DNA from 3 places in the Blautia sp. DFI.6.71 genome. Region 3 is predicted to be linked to each of the others. Evidence: riboswitches for the same ligand, from Rfam matches in the RefSeq annotation. Region 3 holds a riboswitch; each other region holds the start of a gene.
The links. Region 3 has a riboswitch for cobalamin ahead of LJE12_RS02605 (sirohydrochlorin cobaltochelatase). Riboswitches for the same ligand answer to the same signal wherever they lie in the genome.
Positions count from the first base shown of each region.

Region 1 (4,183 bases), on a different contig from region 3:
TGACCATGTAGAACACATAAGAATTGTACAGGAAACAGTTGCTGGCAAGGAGATTACTTTTGCACATGTAATGGGAGGGCCGGCTCCGGTCATATACCAGAAGCTTGGACTGAATCCGCAGGTGGATTATCGTTCATCTGCAATCGGAATTATGAATATGACACCGCCTGAATCTGCAGTGATTGCATCTGATATTGCGGTAAAAAGCGGAAATGTTTATCTGGGATTTGCAGATCGATTTACAGGCACACTGATCATTACGGGAGAGATTTCCGATGTAATGTCAGCGATGACTGAGGTTGTGGATTATTTCAGAGACACTCTGGGTTATGTAGTCTGCAAGATTACCAAAAGATAGGAAGTGTTGGGATGGCAGGGATGACAACCAGAGAATTACTGGAAAAGCTTTATAACCAGGATTATGAGAAACTAAAGGGAAAAAAACTGCGTATGACCAGGGTAAGGGTTCCGGGAAAGGAAGTGTGCCTGGCGCATGTGATCAATCCTTCACAGAGCTGTATTTATCAGAATCTTGGTTTGCATATTGGAGTCCATGAGGGAGAAGACCACACAGGAGAAGCAATCGGAATGATTCGTTTTACCCCATGGGAAGCAGTGGTTGTAGCTGCTGATATTGCAGTGAAAAGTGCAAATGTGGAGATTGGTTTCATGGATCGCTTCAGCGGATCATTGATCCTTACGGGAGGTCTGACGGAAGTTCAGACTGCAGTGGAAGAAGTGGTGAAATTTTTTAGAGAGGTGCTTGGCTTTAAGACTTGTGCAGTTCACAAAAGTTAAAACATACGAAAAGTCAGTTATTCTGTATCGATGGTGCTTATGTAACTGCCGGAATAGCTGAGAGAAGTGAAAGGGACAGACATTAAATATGAAGAAAATATTTCTGATGGGCAGAAGTGAAGCAGGTAAGACTTCATTAACGCAGGCATTAAAAGGCGAAAAACTTCATTATGTAAAAACGCAGTATACGAATACGGATGATGATACCATTGATTCTCCGGGAGAGTATGCAGAGTCCAAGCATTTCAGCGTAGGGCTGGCCTGTTTTTCTTTTGAAGCAGATGTGGTGGCAATGGTACAGTCAGCAGATGAACCTTTCAGTTTGTTTGGCTATGGCAGTAATGCATTTATTCTGAGACCACTGATAGGAATCATTACGAAAATAGATTCTCCTTATGCGAATGTTCCAATGGTGCGTCAGTGGATGCTGAATGCAGGATGTGAAAGAATTTTTCTGGTAAACAATGTGACCGGAGAGGGGATTGATGAGCTGAGAGCGTTTTTGAATGAGGATGTTCCAAAGCTGAGTCTGGAAGAAGCAAAATTCAGACAGAGTCTTGGTCTGAATGAATGGGATCCGCTGCCGGAAGGTGTGGAATATTGAAAAATATATTGATAAATAGTTGACAAGCTTGTTGCAGGGTGTTATTATAATGACAGTATAATTCCATACAGAACATATTAAGTGCTGATACTGTGAGAAAGAGCAGTACAGAAAGAGGGAATCAGGTGAGAAACCTGAGCGATCCGGTCACTGTAACAGAGGAGCAAATCTCAGAATGTCCATTGTGCCATAGCATGAGAAGGAGAGAGGAGCGATGAGCCTGGAGCCAGGAAACCTGCTTGGTATGGCGAGGTTAAACTTCCGTGTAAAGTGTAACAACCAACTCCGTTGAATCCGCAGCTTCGGAGTGTTGTCTGCTTTTATCTGAAGGCAGACATTTTTTATGGAATGCGCCTGTTCTTTATGAATTATACATGATTAAATGGCAGGCGATACTACTTCGGATTTATTCGTTCCCTCCGCGCACTCATGAACGGATTTTTTTCTACCCCGGGGTAGCATCGCTCCCTCTTATTAATTTTAAATGTATGATCTGTGAAAAATACTGTAATGAATTTTCAATGCTTTGTTATGTGAAGAGAAATTGATAATTTATTAGAGTATTTTTTTTATTTCGTCCTCTGATGGGTGGGATTGATGGAGAATGAGAAAACGGAATTATTCTGGAAAGATAAAAACTTGCAACAGGAGAGGAGAGGTAGCAATGGAGAAACCTTATTGGGAAGGGAAAGAATATTCTTATTTCAGCCATAAGAAATGTGAATTTTTTCCGTGTCATAAGAATGCAGATCCGGATGATTTTAACTGTCTGTTTTGTTATTGCCCGCTATATGCCCTGGGTGAGAAATGCGGTGGGAATTTCCGGTATACGGAAAAGGGAATTAAAGACTGCACAAACTGTATGCTTCCGCATAAGCGAAAAAACTATGGGTATGTCACAGGAAAATACCAGGAACTGGCTGATATGATGAAAAGAGCAAAGGAAAGTATCAGCAAATAAGAGGAGAATGCGTTGCTGCTTAGAACGGAGTGAACAGTAACAATGTGTCAGATTAGCACAAATAAGAAAGAACGATTTTCATTGTAATACAATGCTTGTTCTGCTAGAATAAGGATAGCAAAAGAGAAGAGTCTGTAAGATTTTCAAGTCTGTTCTGAGTTAGTATATAAAGCATTTCACACACATTTTTCACACTTTTCACATGCACAGAAGAAAATGCATCACAGGCATTTGACGTCTTTTCCTGGCGACATTTTCTTGTCGGCAGAGCTCTGCATTTCTACATAGAGCCGTCGGAAAACAGGGAAAATTCACTGTTTTCCGACGGTTTTTGTCATTGATCATGGTTGAAAAACAAAAAAGATACTGATATAATGATATTATATTTATGTAAGGGAGTTAACTACTACATGAAAAAAAGAAATACAGCGATACGCGCATTGTCAGTTTTTCTGGCTTATTCAATGGTTTGTACATCGGTACCCGCTGCGGGTCAGGAAATGTTTGGATCCGGAGTCAACAGGGAGACAGAAGAAAATACATCAGATCTGAAAGAATTTCAAAGTTCACAGGCAGATGAATTTGGAACAGATACGGGATCGGATGCAGAATTGTTCGGAAGCGATGATGCAAAACAGGAGTTTCAGGATGGAGAAAACTCAGAAGAGGGTACAGACGGAATCAGGTATATTAAGGGTCGTCCGTTGACAGAAGAGGAAAGAAAGGAAGAACTGGAACCCTTTAAAAATTTAAAACCTTTGGATCCGGGAATTGAAGTGGAGAGTGATCTGACATCAGTTTATGCTGCATATGGAAACAGGGAGGCTGCATTTCCATCTTCCTATGATGCCAGAAAGGAAGGATTAGTTACGCCCGTAAAGAATCAGAATCCATTTGGAACCTGCTGGGCTTTTGGTATGGCAGCAATCATGGAGACTTCGCTTCTGGCACAGAACAAAGGAACCTACGATCTGTCAGAAGAACATTTATCATATTTTTTCTCCAACAGACAGAATGATCCTCTTGGAAATACCCCCGATGATAAGAATTATGTACTGGGAAATTATCATGTAATAGGAGGTAATGATCACCTGGCGGCTATTTATCTCAGTACATGGTCGGGAATGACTACAGAGGCCGATGTACCATTTCCTACGGATTCTTCGCATCAGCAGGATCTGACTGTACAGATTCCGGGAAGTAAGGCTTATAATTCAGCGGCATATCTGAAAAATGCATCTGTTTCCAAATACAGTGAGGAACGTATGAAGGAAATGTTGCTGAATGACCATGCAGTATCCATTATGCTTTATATGAAGGAAAATTATGTAAACCCGGACACAGCAGCATATTGTTATCCTGTTGGAAAATCAAATTCGACTGTAATTAATCATATTGTGACAGTGGTCGGATGGGATGATACGTATTCAAAGGATAATTTCCTTCCTGTTTCCAATGTAACATCTGATGGTGCGTGGATCATCAAAAACAGTTGGGGGGAGAAGAAAGGAGACGGAGGATATTACTATCTTTCTTATCAGGATCCCAATATCAGTAAACTTGTAAGTGCAGAGGCAGTGGCTGCTTTGGATCAAAAGTATAGGAATAATTATTTTTATGATGGTTCTTCAGCACTTTCAGTGATTCCGATACAGGCGGGACAGTCAGTAGCAGCAGTTTATGAGACAACTGCAGGAAAGGGAAAAGCAGAAGTCCTAGGGGAGGTTAATCTTGTTACAAACAGTGACAATGCCTGTTACAAAATTCAGATATACACCGATCTGACAGATCCATATGACCCGGAAAGCGGGACCGCTGCA
Region 1 covers NZ_JAJDMJ010000027.1:32,074-36,256, reverse strand. Annotated here, with positions in the region: gene LJE12_RS12125 (BMC domain-containing protein) at 1-358, shown strand, start outside; gene LJE12_RS12120 (BMC domain-containing protein) at 370-798, shown strand; gene LJE12_RS12115 (EutP/PduV family microcompartment system protein) at 887-1,402, shown strand; cobalamin riboswitch at 1,465-1,659, shown strand; gene LJE12_RS12110 (cysteine-rich small domain-containing protein) at 2,067-2,363, shown strand; gene LJE12_RS12105 (C1 family peptidase) at 2,774-4,183, shown strand, end outside.
Region 1: linked by a shared signal. The riboswitch ahead of LJE12_RS12110 (cysteine-rich small domain-containing protein) and the one ahead of LJE12_RS02605 (sirohydrochlorin cobaltochelatase) in region 3 are both predicted to bind cobalamin.

Region 2 (4,183 bases), on a different contig from region 3:
AGCCATAAGGCAGAACTGCTGATTCTGGATGAGCCCACAGTTGGTCTGGATGTGATTGCCAGGGATGAGGTGCTGAACATGCTGAGAGAATATATGGAAGAAAATGAAAGCAGTTCTATTCTGATCAGTTCCCATATTTCATCAGATCTGGAGAGTCTTTGTGACGATTTTTATATGATCCATGCCGGAAAAATTATCCTTCATGAGGATACAGATGTACTGCTGTCAGATTATGCAGTTCTTAAAGTTGCAGAAGAAGAGTACGAAAAACTGGATCAGCAATACCTTATTAAGATCCGGAAAGAAGCTTATGGATACAGGTGTCTGACAAACCAGAAACAATTTTATATGGAAAATTATCCAGATGTTGTAATTGAGAATGGAAAGATTGATGATCTGGTAGTGATGATGGAGGAACAGGTATGAAGGGATTATTTGTAAAGGATATAGAACTGATGAAACAGCAGAAACAGTATTTTATCCTGGTTATTGTAATGGGAGTCATCCTGAATCTGGCAGGAAGTGGGAGCGTCAGTTTTGCTATAGGATATTTTACGTTTGTCACAGCAATTTTTGCCATTACGACTATAAGTTATGATGAGTTTGATAATGGTCTTGCATTTCTTATGACCTTGCCGGTTACCAGAAAACAGTATGTGGCGGAGAAATATCTGCTGGGAGCAGGGCTTACGGCTGCAGCGTGGGGAATTGAAGCAATAACGGGAGTGATCTGTAAAGGTGTGGCAGAGCTTCAGGGGTGCCTGAGTGAGAAAATTATTGGCACTCTGATATACATTCCACTGGCGCTTCTTATGTTGTCAGTATCGCTCCCGCTTGTAATACATTTTGGAGCAGAAAAAGGACGTTATATTGCAATGGTCATGTGGGCTATTATAATTGCCGTAGTTTATGCTCTGATAAAAACAATGGGACTTTCAGCAGACGCAGTCGATGCATGGCTGAATGGACTGAACCGGGGAATGGTATTGGCTGGAGTTGTATTGTTTACAGTAATTGTATATATGGGGTCTTTTGGGATTGGTGTCCGGCTTATGGAGAAGAAAGAATTCTGATGTGTCTCGAATATGGTTGTAATTATAAAAGCAGTGTGCTAGAATTGTATCAGCGTAATTGAATAAGCTGTTAAGTGAACATTATCATATGCAGATTTTGTGTATGGTAATGTGAGAGGGAATCAGGTGAAATGCCTGAACGGTTGCGGCCACTGTATACAGAAAAAAAGCGGGATTGTAATATGTCATTGCATAAATATGTGAGAAGGCGGAATCCGGCTGCCAGAGAGTATCTGGAAATATTTCTGATACAACATTCATGAACTGCTGAAGCATGGATGTTGTATCAGTTTTTATTTTGTGGAAACTTTCTGTGAACTGTGAGTCAGGAAACCTGCCTGACAGCGTAAAGAAGGAGCTTCCGTAAAAAGTATCCGTTATTCTTATCACTTCTATTTTACTTTTTCTGAAGTCCCATCTTTTCGGTTACACGAACAGATAAATAACATATACGAAAAGAGAGGAAGTCAAATGAAAAACAGGTATTTATCCACAAGAATCATGGCAATTATGATGGCAGCAGCTATGGCAGTTTCCGCAGCTCCGGCAGCTTTTGCAGCAGAGAGAGCAGACTCTGAGACAATCAAAGAGGACAATCAGCCGGCAGCAGATGCAGACTCTGATACACAGGAAGATGCAGACGCACAGGATTCAGCAGATGCAGATAAGACAGCAGACGCAGAAGGTACAAAGACAGAATATCCTCTGACCATCACAACCTATGATTATGATGGAAATGAAATCGAAACAACCTATGAAAAGGCACCGGAGAAAGTTCTTGCTGTATATCAGGGAAGCATTGAAACCATGCTTGCACTTGGCCTGGAAGACCGTCTGGTAGCTACTGCAGGTCTTGACAATGAAGTTCCGGATGAACTTAAAGATGCATTTTCAAAAACAAATTATCTTGATGAATTTACCCCATCCCTTGAGACTGTAACGATGTTGGAGCCAGACATGATCTTATCCTGGAGCTCCCTGTTTTCTGATAAAAATCTCGGAAATGTAACAGACTGGATCGACAAAGGCTGCAACACTTATTACAACACAAACACACGCCCTGACGGAGACAGAACTCTGGAAAATGAATTTACAGACATCTTAAATCTTGGAAAGATTTTTGATGTACAGGACAAAGCACAGGCAATCGTAGATGATGCACAGGCAGTGATCGATAAAACTCTTACAGCAACAGCAGATGTAGAAGAGAAACCAAGCGTAATGGTTCTGGAACCTCTTGGAGAAGATATCACAAACTATGGTGCAAAGAGCCTTGGTGGAGATATGGTAACACAACTGGGTGCGACTCTGGCAAACCCGGATGCTTCTACAGCAGGAAAAGAAGATATCATTGCAGCAAACCCTGATGTGATTTTTGTTGTATACATGCCATATGCAGGTGATGATCCGGAAACTGTAAAAGAAAGCCAGCTTGCCGTTATCAAGGATGACGAAGCACTTCAGAGCCTTGACGCTGTAAAGAACGGTCGTGTTTATCCGATCATGCTCAGTGAAATGTACGCAAGTGCAACACGTACACAGGATGGTATTGAAACTTTCGCAAAAGGATTATATCCGGATGTGAATCTTGACTGATTGAGGACATAACAGTGAAAGAACAGGTTTCACAGACAAAAAAAGGCAGTGTGCTCAGGACATCCATGTATGTGGCAGTTCTTATCGGGCTTGCGGCATTTTTGATTTTTTCCATTCTGGCAGCGATCACTTTTGGAAATGCAGATCTGTCACTGAAAGATGTATACAGTGTCATTGCGTATAAATTGTTTCATATCAAAAGCCTGTCCGCCTATGCAGAAGGCGCAGTTCACGATGTTGTGTGGCTCATTCGACTGCCCAGAGTCCTGCTGGCTCTGGCAGTTGGAATGGCTCTTTCCGTCTGTGGCGTAGTTATGCAGGCGATTGTCCAGAACCCACTGGCAGATCCGTATGTACTTGGTATTTCCTCCGGTGCATCCTTTGGTGCAACACTGGCGATCATGCTTGGAGTTGGTGGATTTCTCGGTGGAAACTCAGTTGGTGTTACTGCATTTATTGGTGCAATGGTCACTTCTTTTGCAGTCATTGCTATTGCAAACATGGGCGGAAAAGCTACTTCTGCCAAACTGATCCTTGCCGGAATGGCTGTCAGTGCGGTATGTTCTGCTTTTTCCAATTTTGTTATCTATATCACCAACGACAAAAATGCAGCAACAGAAGTAATGAAGTGGACGATGGGAAGCCTTGCAGGCGCAAGCTGGAGCAGAGCAGGTGTGATGTTTCCGGTTACATTGATCTGTGTGATTATTTTCTGGACGCAATATCGTAATCTGAATCTGATGCTGTTAGGAGATGATGTATCGATCACACTGGGAACTGATTTGCACAGGCTGAGAACTTTTTATCTGATCGTTGCTTCTGTAATGATTGGATTTGCAGTATATTGTGCGGGTGTGATCGGCTTTGTAGGACTTGTGATCCCTCATGTGATCAGAATCCTGTTTGGAACAGACCACAGAAGATTACTGCCATTAAGTGCACTGCTTGGTGCATCATTCCTGATCTGGTGTGATGTGGCATGTCGTGTGATCCTGAAGAATTCTGAGATGCCGATCGGTGTGCTGGTATCCATTATCGGTGCTCCATGCTTTATTTATCTGCTTGTGCGGAAATCCTATGGATTTGGAGGTAGTAAGTAATGAAGATCACTACAGAAGATATTCAGGTCGGATTTCACGCCAGACAGATACTGAAGGGAATTTCCATAGAGTCAAAGGATAAGGAACTGGTAGGGATCATCGGACCAAACGGAAGCGGAAAATCTACATTATTAAAATGCATCTACCGTATCCTGAAGCCAGATGCAGGTGCCGTTTATCTGGACGGCGAAGAACTCCATTCCATGAGCGTAAAAAGCTCCGCCAGAAAAATGGCAGTTGTGGCACAGCACAATTACTACAACTTTGATTTTACCGTACGGGAAGTCGTGTTGATGGGACGTGCACCTCATAAGAAAGCATTGGAACGGGATAATGCAAAAGATTACCGGATTGTTGAAGAAGCACTGAAAACGGTACAGATGGATGCATTTGCGGATCGCACATTTTCTACGC
Region 2 covers NZ_JAJDMJ010000020.1:510-4,692, reverse strand. Annotated here, with positions in the region: gene LJE12_RS10085 (ABC transporter ATP-binding protein) at 1-426, shown strand, start outside; gene LJE12_RS10080 (ABC-2 transporter permease) at 423-1,073, shown strand; cobalamin riboswitch at 1,161-1,429, shown strand; gene LJE12_RS10075 (ABC transporter substrate-binding protein) at 1,545-2,669, shown strand; gene LJE12_RS10070 (FecCD family ABC transporter permease) at 2,684-3,769, shown strand; gene LJE12_RS10065 (ABC transporter ATP-binding protein) at 3,769-4,183, shown strand, end outside.
Region 2: linked by a shared signal. The riboswitch ahead of LJE12_RS10075 (ABC transporter substrate-binding protein) and the one ahead of LJE12_RS02605 (sirohydrochlorin cobaltochelatase) in region 3 are both predicted to bind cobalamin.

Region 3 (4,183 bases):
CATCTTTTTTTGCATCTCTATCATCAGATTTTACAGGATTTTTGACACTTACCTTATGGTCATACCATTTTCCTTTTGTTCCGATCAAAGCTACATCGAATTCTTCATCAATTGCGGGTACCGGGATATCAAATCCATATACTTCCTCACTCATTCCATCGCTGTATGTAACAGTATCTGTGGTTGGCTCAAGAACCTCTGCCCCGTCTTTCTGTGCATCTTCTGCCTTTCCGACGAAAAGGTTTACAATTTTCTTAGAAGCAAGGCTTACATGGATAGTCATCTTGCCCTCCTTTACTGTAAGGGTTCCTTTTCCATCGTTTGCTTCATTTACATGGAACATTCCGCTGTCTGTATCAAATTCTGCTGTGTAGGTGCCATCCTCTAATGTATCACTCTTGGATGCATCTGTTTCTTTATTATCTGTGTTTTCTGAATCAGCATCTTTTGCAGTTGTTTCTTCTTTATCAGTGGTTTCTTCTGTTGCCGTATCAGTATCTGTCTTTGCAGCAACCGGGCTTGTACCGATCAGAGTAGCTGAAATAGTAAGTGCTGACATTAATAATGTAAATGAACGTTTCTTCATGATTATTTCTTCTCCCTTATCTTCATATTTTTTATAGTTTTTTCTATCGTGCTGTTCAACCCATCTGCTGCAGAGCAACAGGCTTTTGAACAGGTGATGGCAAATATATTATAGTAATTCCAGAAAATAATGCAATTAAGACAGTTCCTCTGGATCTTTCTCAGATGTGCGCACGTTACTGTGAACGGAATGAACAGAAACGTGCGAACTGTTTGCAGTATTTTATGGAATTGCTATGACTTTTTTTTTCTTATCATATAATATATCTGCCCGGAAACTTTTGCAAGTTCTCCGGGCAGTTTATCTTGTTTGAACAATATTTTTTATTCAGCGTCAGCCTCTGCAGTATCAGCTGTTGTCTCAGCTGCGTCATCTGCCTGTGCATCGTCTGCACTGTCATCTGTTGCTTTGGCATCAGTATCTTCTGCTGCTGCATCGTCAGATGCTCCAAGAGAATCAATTGCTGCTTTTGTATGAGCCACATACAGATCTTCTACTGCTGCGATTCTTCCAAGACCTGCGATCTGACAGTCAACACTGTCGAAATCACCGGATGCCTCAAACTGAGATTTCCAGGAATCTGCATCATCACCAGCCATATCATTGTTAGCGTGGTCTCCGGCAACAACCATCAGAGGACGAAGGATCACATTCTTGAATCCTGCTTCTTTTACTTTCTCGATAACCTTGTCACATGCTGTGTCTTCCGGTTCTCCCTCTACAGTTCCGATGAAAGCGTTTGTGAATCCAAGATCATCCATCTGTGTCTGCATCTGGTCATAGGTTACGTTAGCTGTATGGGATGTACCATGTCCCATGAATACAAATGCTGTGCCTGCATCTGCTGCTGCTTTCATATCATCAAATCCAGCTTCCTTGCAAGCTTCATCTGTGATTGCCTGAGCAACTGCTTTCTTGTCATCATTGATCACTGTAGCGTCATCACCAACTTCACCGAGCATTGGCTCTGCAATTGCAACAGATTCAAATTTGTCTTTGTATCCATCAATTGCCTCTGTCATTTCATCATATTCTGCACCATGCATCAGATGTGTCGGCTGTACAACAAGATTCTTAACACCGTTAGCTACTGCACGGTCAAGAGCCTGCTGCATATTATCGATTACTTCATCATCTCTTGCCTGTACATGGTTGATGATGATCTGTGCTGTAAATGCACGTCTTACTGACCAGTCCGGATATGCTTTTGCAAGGGCATCCTCGATTCCTTTGATATCCTCTGCACGGCTGTCGTTGAAGGATGTACCAAAACTTACTACAAGAAGTTCATTCTCACCAATCTCATCCTGGTTACGAGGATCATCTTTGGAAGCATCACCTGTGTCACGTCCAAAGTATTCAGGGCTTGCTTCTTCGCCTGTTACCAGTTCTTTCTGAGCATCTGTAAGTTTGTCCCATGCTTCTTTTGCTGCTTTGCAGTCTTCGTCAGTTGTGTCTGTTCTTTCCTGAACATAAATCTTATCGATCAGGGCACCAACTTCGTCTGCGGCTTTCTGATCATCATCAGAAGCTTCTGTTGTATCATCAGATGCTTCCTCTGTATCTGCTGCATCTGCATCGTCTGCAGCTGCTTCTGTGTCATCTGCAGCCTCTTCTGTTGCTGCATCATCAGATGCAAAAGCAACTGTACCTGTTGCTGCTGTCATGGAACAAGTCATGGATACTGCCAGTAATAAGGCTAACATGGATTTTCTTTTCATTTCGTTTTTCCTCTTTTATTTCTCGTATTTCCGGACAATTGTATGCACAAAAAAGGCAACTGCATATTCTGCAGCTACCGCTTTCCCATAAATACATGGTTTATATGTACCAGATATATCTGTAATTTCCGATTCTGTCTGATTCATTTAATAAAAGAGCTATGTATCGTTATGAGAATACAGGTTCTGTATACCGCAGACCTTAAATTCTACGCCAAGGCAGTTCTCCTGACTTCGATCATCGCTGTTTCTCCCTTCCCGGTTTCCCAGTGGTTTCTGAAAAGCAGCTCCCATACACAGTGACGGTATCGCTCCGGATTCTCACCGGATTCTCTTTTGCGCATCAAGCGCGATGCAACCTTTGCGTTATAACATTGCACATATTTAATTCGGATATTCTTTTTTTATCACATTTTACCAAAAATGTCAATACAATTCATGTATATTTTCCTTTAATGTTTGGCATTAGTTACTGTTCACTCCGTTCTCAGCAACACGCTTCGCGATGCAGGAAATATGAACCTCCTTGTGCAATGCCCAAGGAGTATCGTTTGCTTCGCAAACTTAATTTATGCTAATCGCATAAATTCGCGCGGTATGTCTCGGGTTTTCTGTGGCCTTCGCTCACAAAAAACACCTCGCGGGATATTACCAGTGAACAGTAACGGCATTATTAAAAAACTATCGATTCTCTTACCACTATCCCGTTATATTATCGCGTTATTCATTACACTTCTGTCAGGGTTTTGAAAAAACAGGTTCTGTTTCCGGTATGGCAGGCTGCACCGATCTGCTCTACTTTAGCAAGGATCGTATCATTGTCGCAATCCAGTGTAAGGGATTTTACAAACTGAAGATGTCCGGATGTGAGTCCCTTCGTCCAGAGTTCATTGCGGCTTCTGCTCCAGTAAGTCATTTTACCTGTTTCAAGAGTGGTATTAAATGCTTCTTCATTCATATACGCCAGCATCAGCACTTCGTTTGTCTGATAATCCTGGGCTATAACAGGTACCATTCCATCACTGTTTAATTTAAAATCAGACCATGCGATGCTGCTTTTTAAATTCACTGTATTTTCCATTTTCTGTCTCCATCTAATTTATTGATTGCCATAAATCATTTCGTAAATTTTCAAATTTTACAAACTGCCCTTGGTAGACAGAACATCTGTGATCCTTGGATCATAGGATGTGGCTGCGTCCAGTGCTTTGGCAAAACTTTTGAACATTGCTTCTGCTACATGGTGATTATTCCCACCTGCCAGAACCCTGATATGAAGATTCATGCCACAGGCATAGGAAATGGCATAGAAGAACTCTTTTACCATTTCCGTGGACATGTCACCAATCCTGTCTGTGGTAAACTCTGCATCCCATACAAAGTAAGGTCTTCCGGACAGATCAATCGCACAGAGCACCAGGGATTCATCCATGGGAAGGATGCAGCTTCCATAGCGCTTAATCCCCTTTTTGTCACCAATTGCTTCTTTTAATGCAGTTCCCAGAACAATTCCTGTATCCTCGATGGTGTGATGGTCATCCACCTGAAGATCACCATGGACTCTGACACTGAGATCAAAGAGCCCATGACGGGTAAATCCATCCAGCATATGGTTAAAAAATCCCACACCTGTCTCAATATCAGAATATCCGGTTCCATCCAGATTTATTTTTAATTTGATTTCTGTTTCTTTTGTATTTCTTTCTACTGAGGCTTCTCTTGCCATGGTTAAGTCCTCTCTGTCTTACTTATTTTCAAACACTCTGAATCCATTGTTTTAATGCGCAAACTACAGTTTACATTATAGCAGATTTCAGATTCAAAGCCTTACCATTATTCTTCATCTTCATCCTCAAAACGAACTGCAATAGAATTT
Region 3 covers NZ_JAJDMJ010000002.1:194,952-199,134, forward strand. Annotated here, with positions in the region: gene LJE12_RS02600 (hypothetical protein) at 1-586, opposite strand, end outside; gene LJE12_RS02605 (sirohydrochlorin cobaltochelatase) at 910-2,307, opposite strand; cobalamin riboswitch at 2,509-2,685, opposite strand; partial or broken gene hisI (phosphoribosyl-AMP cyclohydrolase) at 3,041-3,367, opposite strand; gene hisB (imidazoleglycerol-phosphate dehydratase HisB) at 3,446-4,033, opposite strand; gene hisD (histidinol dehydrogenase) at 4,141-4,183, opposite strand, start outside.